Regions from separate parts of the Rahnella sp. PD12R genome, predicted to be linked through region 2. Evidence: predicted binding sites of a transcription regulator. Region 2 holds the regulator's gene; each other region holds the start of a gene.
What was found. Region 2 encodes LexA, which represses DNA repair genes until DNA is damaged. Its sites were predicted from a motif close to TNCTGTATGTACATACAGNA; they were not measured.

Region 1 (4,287 bases), on a different contig from region 2:
CGACTCAGTGGAAACCTTTGCCAGCTTTAATTATTCACGCGGGTTCAGCGCCTGTTCTTCTTCCGCATCAGAGGTATCGGGCAGAGATGCGGTATCTTCCGGTTCATTTTCCGCTTTCGCTATCTCAGCCAGAGACGGGCTGATAGGCCGTTTAACTTCGACCCCCAGAGCACGGAAACTTTCAACCTGCCCTATAAGATTACCACGGCCTTGCGTGAGTTTATTCATCGCTGAGCGATAACTTCCCTGCGCTTTGTCGAGGCTTTGTCCCATCGACTCCATGTCATCCACGAACAACCGCAGCTTGTCATACAAACGGGCAGCGCGGTCGGCAATGCGTTTAGCGTTCTGGCTCTGATGCTCATAGCGCCATAAATTACTGATTGTACGCAAAGCCACCAGCAGCGTGGTCGGGCTGACAAGCATAATATTGTGACGCAGTGCTTCGCTGATCAATTCTGGCTCCCGGTCGATAGCCAGTAAAAAAGCAGGCTCAACGGGGATAAACATCAGGACGTAATCAAGGCTGCGCAAACCGGGAAGCTGCTGATAATCTTTACGGCCCAGCAGGCGGATATGGCCGCGGACAGACGCGATATGCTCATTCAGCGCCGCTTCACGCTCGCTGTCATCTTCACTGTTGAAGTAACGCTCGTAGGCCACCAGCGTCATCTTCGCGTCAATCACCACGTCTTTATTCTGCGGCAGACGCACCACCACATCGGGCTGCATTCGGCTGTTCGTATCAACCTGAACGCTGACCTGCGTCTGATATTCGTAACCCTCGCGCAGGCCGGACGCCTCCAGCACGCGGCTGAGCACCACTTCACCCCAGTTCCCCTGCGTTTTATTATCACCTTTCAGCGCTTTGGTGAGGTTCACCGCTTCGCGCGCCATCTCAACGTTCAGCTGTTGCAGGTTACGGATTTCGTGCGCCAGCGTGTGACGTTCACGGGCTTCCTGACCAAAACTGTCCTGCACCTGACGGCGGAAACCATCGAGCTGCTCGCGCAACGGCAGCAGAAGTTTATCGAGGCTTTGCTTGTTCTGTTCGTCGGCCCGGCGACCATTTTGTTCAAAAATACGGTTAGCCAGATTTTCAAACTGGCTGCTCAGGCGCTGTTCACTGTTGATCAGCAGGCGCTGTTTGTCTTCTGCCGCCATACGCGTTTCGTCCAGCCGCGTAGAAACCTCGCGCAGCTCGGCTTCCTGAGCGCTGTTAATTTCACGCTGGGCTCGTAATTCCTGGTTCAGTTGCTCACATTCATTTTGCCAGTGGGCCAGCAATTGCAACTTTTCCTGGCTGGCTGCCGCCGCGCTGTGCAATTTGCGCAGCTCAAGTTCCGTTTCACGCATTTGCTGCTGAACGGCTTGTCGCTCATTTTTGTGCGCATCGTTTTCCGCCTTCACTTGCTCCAGCGAATGCTCCAGCAACCGGCGCTGTGTTTCGTACTCTGCCTGTTGCTGCTGTTGCCGAAAACTGGCGACCAGCCAGCCGACTAACAGGCCGATTATCCCTGCGCCCAGGGCGTACAAAATGCTGATATCCACGCGTATTCCTTCTTAAAATCACTTGCGGTCACGGTAATAGCAGGCTGTATGGATGTCCAGTCTATTTTCAGGGGCATGACGCCTTTGCGAGACGTCTTCCAAAAAGGAATTTCTCCCGCCCGCCCCTCTTAAAGACTTCAGCAATGCAGCGCAGGATTCAGAACCAGCGGCTCAGCCATTGGATGCCAAAAGCGCCCGGCGCAAGAATGCCGAATGCCCAGATCAGTGCGGAGGTTACGTTGGCAATCTGGAAATACTTCTGCGGCATGCCACAGATCCCCGCCACCAGCGGCACTACGGCGCGGAGCGGGCCAAAGAAACGCCCGATAAATGCGCCCGGCATGCCCCATTTTTCGAAGAATGCATGCCCGCGAACCAGCATTTGCGGATGGCGCGAGAACGGCCAGAAATTCCCGACGCGATCCTGAAAATGTGCGCCGACCCAGTAAGAAAGCCAGTCGCCGAAGAATGCACCGGCCGCCGCTGCTGCCCATATCGGCCAGAACGGAATGCCGGTTTCACCAATCAGCGCCCCCAACCCCAACAGAATAAAAGTGGCCGGAAGGAGCAGAGATAAAAACGCCAGAGATTCGCCAAAAGCGAGGAAGAACACGATCGGCGCAGCCCATACCTGATGCGCGCGGATAAAGGTCGTTGTGTAATCCAGAAGGTCGTGAACAGTCAAAAAGCAGTTCCTTTTGTCAGCGGTTTTGTGTCAGCGGCTTTTTATCAGCAGTTGTTTATCAGCAGATAAGTCGCCGGATTGATAAATTATTCCAGACACTTTACTAACACGACCTTAACAGATCTGATTATCGGGGCAAAAAAATGGGCCGCCAGAGGCAGCCCACAGATGTGATGTGTTTGTTTTAGTATTTTTTAGATCAGGCGACGGGCGGCTTCTACAACGATTTTCACCGCGTGGCTTTCGGTCTTTTTCATCGTTTCCGCGTCAGGAATTTCCTGCTGCGTGCGGTTTACGATAACACCGGCAACCATACCTGCACGCAGGCCCTGGCTTGCACACATGGTCAGCAGTGTGGCGGATTCCATTTCGTAGTTCATCACGCCCATTTCCTGCCACTCTTTCATCGATTCTTTGAAGCGACGAACAACGCGGCCAGAGAAGGTGTCGTAACGTTCCTGACCCGGATAGAAGGTGTCAGAAGACGCGGTTACGCCGATGTGCGTTGCAGCGCCAACAGATTCTGCCGCCGCGACCAGCGCCGTGGTACAGGCGAAATCGGCGACAGCCGGGAATTCCATCGGTGCAAAGTGCAGGCTCGCGCCATCAAGTCGAACAGCAGCCGTCGTGACCAGAACATCGCCCACATTGATATGCGGCTGAATAGCGCCGGTCGTACCCACGCGCAGGAAAGTCCGGATACCCAGCTGTGCCAGCTCTTCCACCGCGATGGACGTAGACGGGCCGCCGATACCGGTTGAACAAACGATCACAGATTTGCCGTCAAGCTCAGCACGCCATGAGGTAAATTCGCGATGAGAAGCCAGACGCACCGGGTTCTCCATCAGTTTGGCAATTTTCTCCACGCGCTCAGGGTCGCCGGGAACAATCGCCAGCGTGGCACCGTTTAAATCTTTTTTGGCCAGGCCAAGGTGGAAAACTTCAGGCTGAGACATAACAAACTCCTCTGTAAGTAAGGTCATTTATTGGCAGGAGGAACACCCGGCAACTGTACTGAACATTGTGACGTTATTTCGTGACGGCAGTCACTATGATGTAACAACAAGAATCACGCATACATTTAATTTGTGACGCAAATCACAAATTAAATGTATTACGCCGAAATTTTAAGCAGACTGATGCTTTGCAGGATGAAGTATTTCCCGAACGGAGAAATAAAAGCAGGCGTTGCCATATCACTGATGAATGACGCCGCCTGCCGGTGAGGCTGATTAAAATTCAACTCAGGCCGGAACGGCTCCGGCTGCCGCACTGCGCGACCAGACGCGATGTTTTGCCATTTCTTTCAGGAACGCTTTCAGTAATTTTCCTTCCGCCTTTTCGCCTTCGATAATCCCGTCCTCCGGTACGTCATCCGTCAGCCCCAGCAGCGGTTTAAAGCGACGGGCGTCTCCGCTCAGCCCGATAACTTTCAGATGTTTATAGGCTTCAAGCACGTAATGGCGGGAATCACCGTTCATCAGCAAAGCATCGATGTGTCCGTGAGGCACAATAACGGCGTCCACGGTAATGGACGGCGAACCGGCAAACGTGGCATCTACCGGCAATGTCGAACCATCATCGGCAATTACATTTCCCAGATGGCTGGCCAGAAGTTTGGGATGAACGCCCGCAGCCTGAAGCGCCTGCAAAGTTTCCAGCACATCTGCAGCATTCACGCCTTCGCCCAGCAGCACCGCCACCTGACGCCCTTTTATCGTCCCTTTTCCGCTGGCGTACAAACTCAGTGACGGATCTGCTTCCAGGCCATTAACCGGTTTCGGAGGCTTAACCTTCCTCGTTTGCGCCGAAAGTGTAATGCCCAGATTTTTCGCAACGATAGCCGCCAGAGTCTGGTCAACGTGCGCCAGCAAATCCACCACGCGTTCGCGAATATACGGCCGTACCACTTTGGATAACTCAAAGGAGAATGCCCCGGCAATATGGTCCTGCTCCACTGGAGTCTGACTCAGCCAGAACAGCCGCGGATGCGCATAGTATTCTGCAAATGATTCGCTTCGCTGCCGGATTTTTTCAGCATCAATACGCTC
Region 2 (4,287 bases):
GCGCGCGGATGATCTCCGGCCCGGTTTTCACCGGTTCCTGAGAGCCGAACAGTGCCTGATCCACGCTCAGCAACATGCCCGGATTCTGATAGGCTTCGCGGCCTACCATCACGCCGTCCATGTGTTGCAGATGCGTTTTGGCTTCTTCCAGCGTTTTAATGCCGCCGTTAATTGCCATCGTCAGATGAGAGAAATCACGCTTGAGCTGATAAACACGCGGGTAATCCAGCGGCGGGATCTCACGGTTTTCTTTCGGGCTCAGGCCGGAAAGCCAGGCTTTACGGGCATGAATGATAAAGGTATCGCAGCCGCCGTTTTCAGACACCTGACGGATGAAATCGCAGAGGAATTCGTAGCTGTCCTGATCGTCAATCCCGATGCGGGTTTTGACGGTGACCGGAATCGACACCACATCGCGCATCGCTTTAATGCAATCCGCCACCAGCGACGCCTGCCCCATCAGGCAGGCACCGAACATACCGTTCTGCACGCGATCTGACGGGCAACCGACGTTCAGGTTGATCTCGTCATAGCCGCGTTCTTCTGCCAGCTTCGCGCAGTGCGCCAGATCGGCCGGATTGCTGCCGCCCAGCTGCAAAGACACCGGATGTTCTTCATTGCCAAAGCCCAGATAATCGCCTTTGCCATGAATAATCGCGCCGGTAGTGACCATTTCGGTATACAGCAACGTCTGGCCGGTCATCAGGCGATGGAAATGGCGACAGTGACGGTCGGTCCAGTCAAGCATCGGCGCAACGGAAAAACGCTGAGCGGAATATGGCGGGGTTGTGGACATGGCGTTTTGGGGCATTGCGTGTTGAGTTTCTGACATCGGCCTGACATTCGCTGAGGGGTTCGTGGCGCTCCCTCCGGCACGGCGGCCAGAGGGAAGTTAATCGCTGATTATACCACAGAACAAAGATTCGGCATCTTGCCCGGTTTAGCGGCTTTGCCCCCGTGCAACCTCACAACTGAGCGGCGCATAATTCGTCGATCTGGCTGAAGCATGATAAAATTAAGAATGGCTGCATGATGTGGCCTATTTATCCCAATCTGCGCTCAGAGAATGTTGCTATGACCCTGAATAATCCGGAAAAATTACTTTCACAAGCTGAAGAACTTTGCCAGCAGCGCAATGTTCGTCTTACACCGCAGCGGCTGGAAGTTTTGCGACTGATGGCGCAACAACCCGGTGCGATCAGCGCCTATGATTTGCTGGATCTGCTGCGCGTCAGCGAACCGCAGGCCAAACCGCCAACGGTTTACCGGGCGCTGGATTTCCTGCTGGAACAAGGGTTTATTCATCGGGTTGAATCAGCTAACAGCTATGTGCTTTGCCATCATTTCGAAGAACCGAGCCACACTTCTGCACTGTTTATCTGTGACCGCTGCGGGCTGGTCACGGAAAAAACCACAGACGGTATTGAAGAACGTCTGGCGAAACTGGCGCTTGAATCCGGCTTTGAGTTGCGTCATTCAGTCGTTGAAGCGCATGGCTTATGTGCCGAATGCAAAGTTGTTGAAACCTGCGACAGTCACGATCATTGCGAACACGACCACAGCATTGTGGTTAAAAAACGTTGATATATCAGGTGTTTTTGATGGATTTCAAAAGGCTTAAAGCGGAAGGGTTTTAACGCAGCATAACGGATAATTTAAGGTGTAGAAGGAAGATATTGAAGGTTGGGTACATCCTTGTACCCGTATCCTGAAAGTGTTCCGGGTAGGAGCAGCAATGACTCAGGATACGTCACTGATACGCGAGGGGGAGTCGCGTGTTACCAGTGATATTTGTTTTTCGATTCCCAATCCTTGAGCTCTTTCTCGGCCTGATCCTTCTGATAGCCATAACGCTCCTGAATCTTACCTACCAGCTGATCACGTTTACCTTCAACGACTGTCAGGTCATCATCAGTCAGCTTACCCCACTGTTCTTTCACTTTCCCTTTGAACTGCTTCCAGTTACCGTCGGCTTGGTCCTTATTCATAATAAATATCTCCTGTTACCTTGGGTTGTGGAGCTGCACGTTTGTTGGCAGCCCGTCCTTAACACTTCTAAGCTTAGTAGAGAATGCGGATTCGTCTTCCCAAAACAGGGATAAAAACCACTATTAGGATTAATCCAAAGCAGGAAATAACGTGGAATTGAAATCTGTCTGACTGAAAAAGGCCGGTAATTCAGGGCATAGAGGAAGCGAATACGACATTTGCTCTGAACAGGCAACGCAGCGGATAACACGTAAGAAAGAGGATTTTATCGAAAGAGTTTTTGAGCAATGCTTAAAACAACATCGCCCCAAAACGGGGCGATGAGATAGTGATTTTACAGGCGCGTCAGAGGCGGCCAACGCACCTGTAACGTAAAGCTTAAGCGCAGATTAGATCCAGTCGCCGTTGCGGATAACGCCAACCGCCAGACCTTCAATGCTGAAATTCTGTTCACGCAAATCAACCACAATCGGCTGGAATTCGCTGTTTTCAGGCAACAGCTGAACAACACTGCCCTGTTTCTTCAGGCGTTTGACCGTGACTTCATCATCAATACGCGCAACGACAACTTGCCCGTTACGGACGTCCTGCGTTTTATGTACTGCCAGCAGGTCGCCATCCAGAATACCGATATCACGCATCGACATCCCGCTGACACGCAGCAGGAAATCCGCACTCGGTTTAAACATGGCCGGATCGACCTGGTAATGTCCTTCGATGTGCTGCTGAGCCAGCAGCGGTTCACCGGCGGCAACGCGGCCAATCAGCGGTAAACCTTCTTCTTCTTCCATCAGCAGACGAATACCGCGCGAAGCACCGGAAACGATCTCGATAACGCCTTTACGCGCCAGCGCTTTAAGGTGTTCTTCCGCCGCGTTCGGGGAACGGAACCCCAGACGGGATGCAATCTCTGCGCGGGTCGGTGGCATACCGGTGGTGGAGATATGATCGCGAATAAGGTCGTAGACCTCTTGTTGTCTGGTCGTTAAAGCTTTCATTCCGCCCCCTGGTTGTTTATACAGTCTAGCTGTGAGTATATACAGCTAAACGGTCAATGAAAACCTAAGATTGAATAAAAACAGGGCATAACGACAATTCCTGGAATGCAGATTCCAAATCAGAACCATCGCGGCCAAAAGATGCTGACCCAGACAAAAATCGCCAATATGATGGTCAGAAGTACAGCGGCGGAGCCAATATCTTTCGCTCGTCCAGACAGGACGTGAAACTCAGGCCCGATGCGGTCAATCGCGGATTCAATGGCGCTGTTAAGCAGTTCAGTCACACACACCAGCACGACGGAGCCAATCAGCAGGATACGTTCTATACTGCTTACATCCAGCCAGAAAGATAATAAAATTAGCGGGATAGCAACGCTGGCCTCCTGCCGAAAAGCGGCTTCATTTTGCCATGCGGCCTTCAGGCCTTTCCAGGAATAGCCTGCGGCTTTATAGATGCGGGTAAATCCAGTGACTTGGTTCGCCATTCTGTTACTGATCCTTGAAATATTGTCCTGCGGGTTTTGCGCATTTTAGCGGTTTAATGGTATCTCATCACCACAGATCTCGTCTGAGCTTTCTGGTATCCTTGCGGCGAAATTGCTAACAAGAGGCTTCACGTTTTTATGTCAGGTTGGCGTAGACTTTATTACACATTATTGAATTTACCACTCTCATTGCTGGTAAAGAGCAAGGTCATACCTTCAGATCCGGTTACCGAGTTGCACTTAGACCCGACCCGGCCAATTCTGTACGTATTGCCTTATAACTCCAAAGCCGATTTGCTGACATTGCGCGCGCAGTGTCTGGCGCAAAATCTGCCTGATCCCCTTATTCCGCTGGAAATCGACGGAACGCTGCTGCCGAGCCATGTGTTTATTGCCGAAGGCCCGCGCGTTTTCTCTTATTACACGCCAAAGCAGGAATCGGTAAAGCTGTTCCACGATTACCTGGATTTGCACCGTAATAACCCGGATTTAGACATTCAGATGCTGCCCGTGTCGGTCATGTTTGGCCGTGCGCCAGGCCGCGAAGGCCACGATACGCCGCATCTGCGCGTGCTGAACGGGATCCAGAAATTCTTCGCCGTGCTGTGGCTGGGCCGCGACAGTTTTGTCCGTTTTTCCAATACCGTTTCGCTGCGTTATATGGCGACCGAGCATGGAACCGACAAAACCATCGCCCAGAAACTGGCACGTGTTGCGCGTATGCACTTCTCCCGCCAGCGTCTGGCGGCAGTTGGCCCGCGTTTGCCAGCGCGACAGGATTTATTCAATAAGCTGCTGGCGTCCAAGGCCAT
Region 3 (4,287 bases), on a different contig from region 2:
CGCGTCATATCAGGGCGCAAATGGCCTTCAATAAAATCCAGATACAGCGTTTCCACTTCCTTGCGCGCCCACGGCGTGCGGCGCAGGAATTTCAGGCTGGACTTGATGCTTGGGTCACTTTTGAAGCAGTTGATGTTGACCTGCGAAGCCAGTGCGGGCCAGCCAAAATTATCCACCAGCGTTGTCAGCAGTTTTTCCAGCGTGACGCCGTGCAGCGGATCTTTCGCCGCACCGGGATTTTGTGGTGTATCAGTCATTGGCTCGCTTTTCCTTATCAATTTTCAGGCCGCGCACTTTAGCATTTTTCCCTTACGAAAGAGCAATAAACTGCTCGCGCAGGGCGTGGAGTTCGTCGCGTGTATTGGCCGCTTCTTCGAATTCCAGGTTCTGGGCATGCGCATACATCTTGCTTTCCAGCTCCTTAATGCGCTGTTCCAGCGCTTTAGGCGTAAGCGATTTGTAGGTTTGCGCCGCTTCGGCATCGCGCTTGTCTTTGTTCTTTTTGGTCTTTGGCTGCCCCAGTTGCAGGATGTCGGAAATCTTCTTGTTCAGGCCCATCGGCGTAATGCCATTTTCCAGGTTGTAAGCTTCCTGTTTCGCACGACGACGCTCCGTTTCCCCGATCGCTTTCGCCATCGAATTCGTGATTCTGTCGCCGTAAAGAATGGCTTTACCGTTGAGGTTACGCGCCGCACGGCCAATGGTCTGAATGAGCGAACGTTCTGAACGCAGGAAGCCCTCTTTGTCGGCATCCAGGATCGCCACCAGAGAAACCTCCGGCATATCCAGCCCTTCCCTCAGCAAGTTGATGCCCACCAGCACATCGAATTCACCCAGACGCAAATCGCGGATAATCTCCACGCGCTCGACGGTATCGATATCAGAGTGCAGGTAACGCACCTTCTCGCCGTGTTCTTCCAGATACTCGGTCAAATCCTCGGCCATGCGTTTGGTCAGCGTGGTGACCAGCACACGCTCATTGATGGCCACGCGTTTGCGGATTTCCGACAGCAGATCGTCGACCTGCGTGGTCACCGGGCGCACTTCAATAATCGGATCCAGCAAGCCGGTCGGACGCACCACCTGATCCACCACGTCGCCGCCGGATTTATCCAGCTCGTAAGCGCCGGGTGTGGCGGAAACATAAATCGTCTGCGGCGCCAGCGCCTCAAATTCTTCAAAGCGCATCGGGCGGTTATCCAGCGCCGAGGGCAGGCGGAAACCGTACTCCACCAGCGTTTCTTTTCGCGAGCGGTCGCCTTTGTACATCCCGCCGATTTGCGGAATGGTGACGTGGGATTCGTCGACAATCAGCAAACCGTCGGCAGGCAGATAGTCAAACAGCGTCGGCGGCGGCTCGCCCGGACCGCGTCCGGAGAGATACCGTGAATAGTTTTCGATGCCCGAGCAATAACCCAGCTCATTCATCATTTCGAGGTCAAACTGCGTACGCTGGCTGAGACGCTGTTCTTCGAGCAGTTTGTTGTTATCCAGCAGCACCTTGCGGCGATCGGCCAGATCGACTTTGATCTCTTCCATCGCCTGCAAAATACGTTCACGCGGGGTGACGTAGTGCGTTTTCGGGTAAATCGTGAAACGCGGAACTTCGTGCTGCACCTGACCGGTCAGCGGGTCAAACAGGGAAAGCCGCTCGACTTCCTGATCGAAAAGCTCGATGCGCAGCGCCAGATCGTCTGATTCAGCCGGAAAGACGTCGATCACTTCGCCGCGCACGCGGAAAGTGCTGCGCTGGAAAACCTGATCGTTGCGGGCATATTGCAGCTCAGCCAGACGGCGCACGATCGCGCGCTGATCGATAATCATCCCTTTGGTCAGATGCAGCATCATTTTCAGATACAGATCCGGGTCGCCCAGACCGTAGATCGCCGAGACGGATGCCACCACGATGACGTCGCGGCGCTCAAGCAGCGCTTTGGTGGCGGAAAGGCGCATCTGTTCGATGTGTTCGTTCACCGAGGAATCTTTTTCGATAAACGTGTCTGAACTCGGGACGTACGCTTCGGGCTGGTAATAATCGTAGTAAGAAACGAAATATTCGACGGCGTTCTCCGGGAAGAACTCTTTCATTTCGCCATACAACTGCGCCGCGAGAGTTTTATTGGGCGCGAGAACCATCGTTGGCCGGTTCAGGTCAGCAATCACATTCGCGACGGTAAAGGTTTTACCGGAACCGGTAACGCCGAGTAACGTCTGGTGCGCCAGACCGTTCTCCAGCCCTTCTTCCAGACGGCGTATTGCCTCAGGCTGATCGCCTGATGGCTTAAATTCGGAATGCAGTTTGAACTCTTTACTCATGACGGGCTACCTGGCTGAAATGAAAACGCATAAGGCCGTACGTAAGGCGCTCACGGAAAAACAGTATGAAAGACTCCGCGAATTTTGCCAGCCTTGATTTTACCGCCTTATAATACTGTATATAAAACCAGCCTCCAATCGATAAAAATCACCGGTGATTTAACCGGTTGCTGCATCTGCACTTTTTTAGGTTATTACGAAAAAGAATTCTCACCATCAGGTGACAATTATCCCCAAAATTTTTCATCCGTTAACTTTCTGACCACAGGTTGACGAATTCTGACACAACTATGACGAACGAATTACGGGCATATTGCTTTTAACTAACTCACTGATTATAAACAACATCATTAAAAAGCTGCGAATACGGGCAAAGTGAGCACAACCCGCGCCCTGACTCGCCTGTAGCATCTTTTCTCACTCTCATGCACATGGTTATCCACAGGAATAGTGGATAAGTCTCAGCGCGCCCCGCACGGCGGGAGTTGGTAAAAAACATCATTTAGGCTTTCAGGCCACCCAAGTGGTCTTTTTTAGTTATTTTTTATCTTTTTTATCTCCTTATTTATGCCTATTTTGCCTAGATTTCTGGTCGGATGTTTCTTGCAAAATCCAAAAGTGCATCTCATCAGGATTTTTTTGCTTCTTATTCCCGTTACGTTTGCACCAAAATCAGAGAGAGCAGCACTGGCAAAGTGCAGTTGCCTTTCTCCCGCGTCTGAACGGATGTCACAAAACCTCAACAACGTTAATGAATAATCCTAAATCGCCCTGCGCTCCGCTGTTAACACCCCTGTAACTTCTCTTTTCCCCGGCACTTTTACAAACTTGGCCTGAGAGTTGCAGTGTCACTGTAGGAAGCGTTTCCTGCAGCCGGAACCGCTTTTTTCACCTGAAAGTGAAATCTGATGATTACCCTGTTTTTTGCTAAGCAATGTCATTTTTAGTGCAAGGAAAAAGCGGTTAACCCCATTTATCACTGGTTAATGGCTGTTTATCTGCAATTGATGCTGAGAGGTTGGCCGGTAATCAACGGAATTTAATTCTGTGTTACGGCATTAACAGCGGAACATAAATGTCAGAAATATGACAGTGGCGGTCAAAGCGAAGTTCAGCGGAATGCTCCGTGTGGGAGGGAGGTCTGATGTTAAGTGTAAAATCAGTTAATCAGTATTATGGGCAAAAACATATTCTGTGGGATATCAATCTCGAACTGTACCGCGGTCAATGTACGTGCCTGATCGGGCGAAATGGCGTGGGGAAAACCACGCTGGTGAACTGCATTATGGGCCATCTTCCGGTGAAAAGCGGGGCGATATCCTGGCAGTCGCGCGACGAAGAGCCTCAGAGTTTATTAAATCTTCCGGTGGAAAGCCGTGCGCAAATCGGCATCGGTTATGTGCCACAGGGACGGCAGATTTTTTCGCAGATGAGTGTGGATGAAAACCTGCAAATTGCCATGATGGCCAGCCGGAATAAGACGCGTCGCGTGCCTGAAGAGGTCTACGACCTGTTTCCGACGCTTAAGGAAATGGGAACGCGTAAAGCGGGAGAGCTCGATGAGAGCCAGCAACAGCAACTGGCGATCAGCCGCGCGCTGGTTCAGGAGCCTGAACTGCTGATCCTCGACGAACCGACCGAACACACCAGTGCGTCGATGGCGGCGAATATGGGTAACATCATTCACCGCCTGAACCGTGACCTCGGTCTGACGCTGCTTCTGGTCGGGCATAAATTGCCGTTTATCCGCAGCGTCGCTGACCGGTTTTGTCTGGTGGACGGCGGGCGCAACGTGGCACAAGGCACGCTGGCACAGCTTGACGAGACGTTAATCAAAAATTATCTGACGGTCTGACGCCGTACTTCATTCACCATCAGGAAGCAGACGTTCCAGATCCAGATATTGCCCCAGATTGATGTCCAGACCGGCACTCAGGAACGGGATCTCGCCCAGCAGCGGCGCAGGCAGCA

Region 1: a site for LexA is predicted at 1,594-1,613, ahead of rmuC (DNA recombination protein RmuC). Genes of this name have one in related genera too.
Region 3: a site for LexA is predicted at 2,430-2,449, ahead of uvrB (excinuclease ABC subunit UvrB). Genes of this name have one in related genera too.

What each region holds. Positions count from the first base shown of each region.
Region 1 is NZ_JAHTMS010000012.1:17,891-22,177, forward strand. It holds gene rmuC (DNA recombination protein RmuC) at 31-1,551, opposite strand; gene KWG64_RS20625 (DedA family protein) at 1,709-2,236, opposite strand; gene udp (uridine phosphorylase) at 2,431-3,192, opposite strand; gene katE (catalase HPII) at 3,481-4,287, opposite strand, start outside.
Region 2 is NZ_JAHTMS010000004.1:119,878-124,164, reverse strand. It holds gene dusA (tRNA dihydrouridine(20/20a) synthase DusA) at 1-832, opposite strand, end outside; gene zur (zinc uptake transcriptional repressor Zur) at 1,075-1,584, shown strand; gene KWG64_RS09865 (CsbD family protein) at 1,779-1,988, opposite strand; gene lexA (transcriptional repressor LexA) at 2,379-2,987, opposite strand; gene KWG64_RS09855 (diacylglycerol kinase) at 3,107-3,475, opposite strand; gene plsB (glycerol-3-phosphate 1-O-acyltransferase PlsB) at 3,614-4,287, shown strand, end outside.
Region 3 is NZ_JAHTMS010000001.1:311,997-316,283, reverse strand. It holds gene KWG64_RS01520 (VF530 family DNA-binding protein) at 1-257, opposite strand, end outside; gene uvrB (excinuclease ABC subunit UvrB) at 310-2,316, opposite strand; gene KWG64_RS01510 (ABC transporter ATP-binding protein) at 3,461-4,171, shown strand; gene bioD (dethiobiotin synthase) at 4,181-4,287, opposite strand, start outside.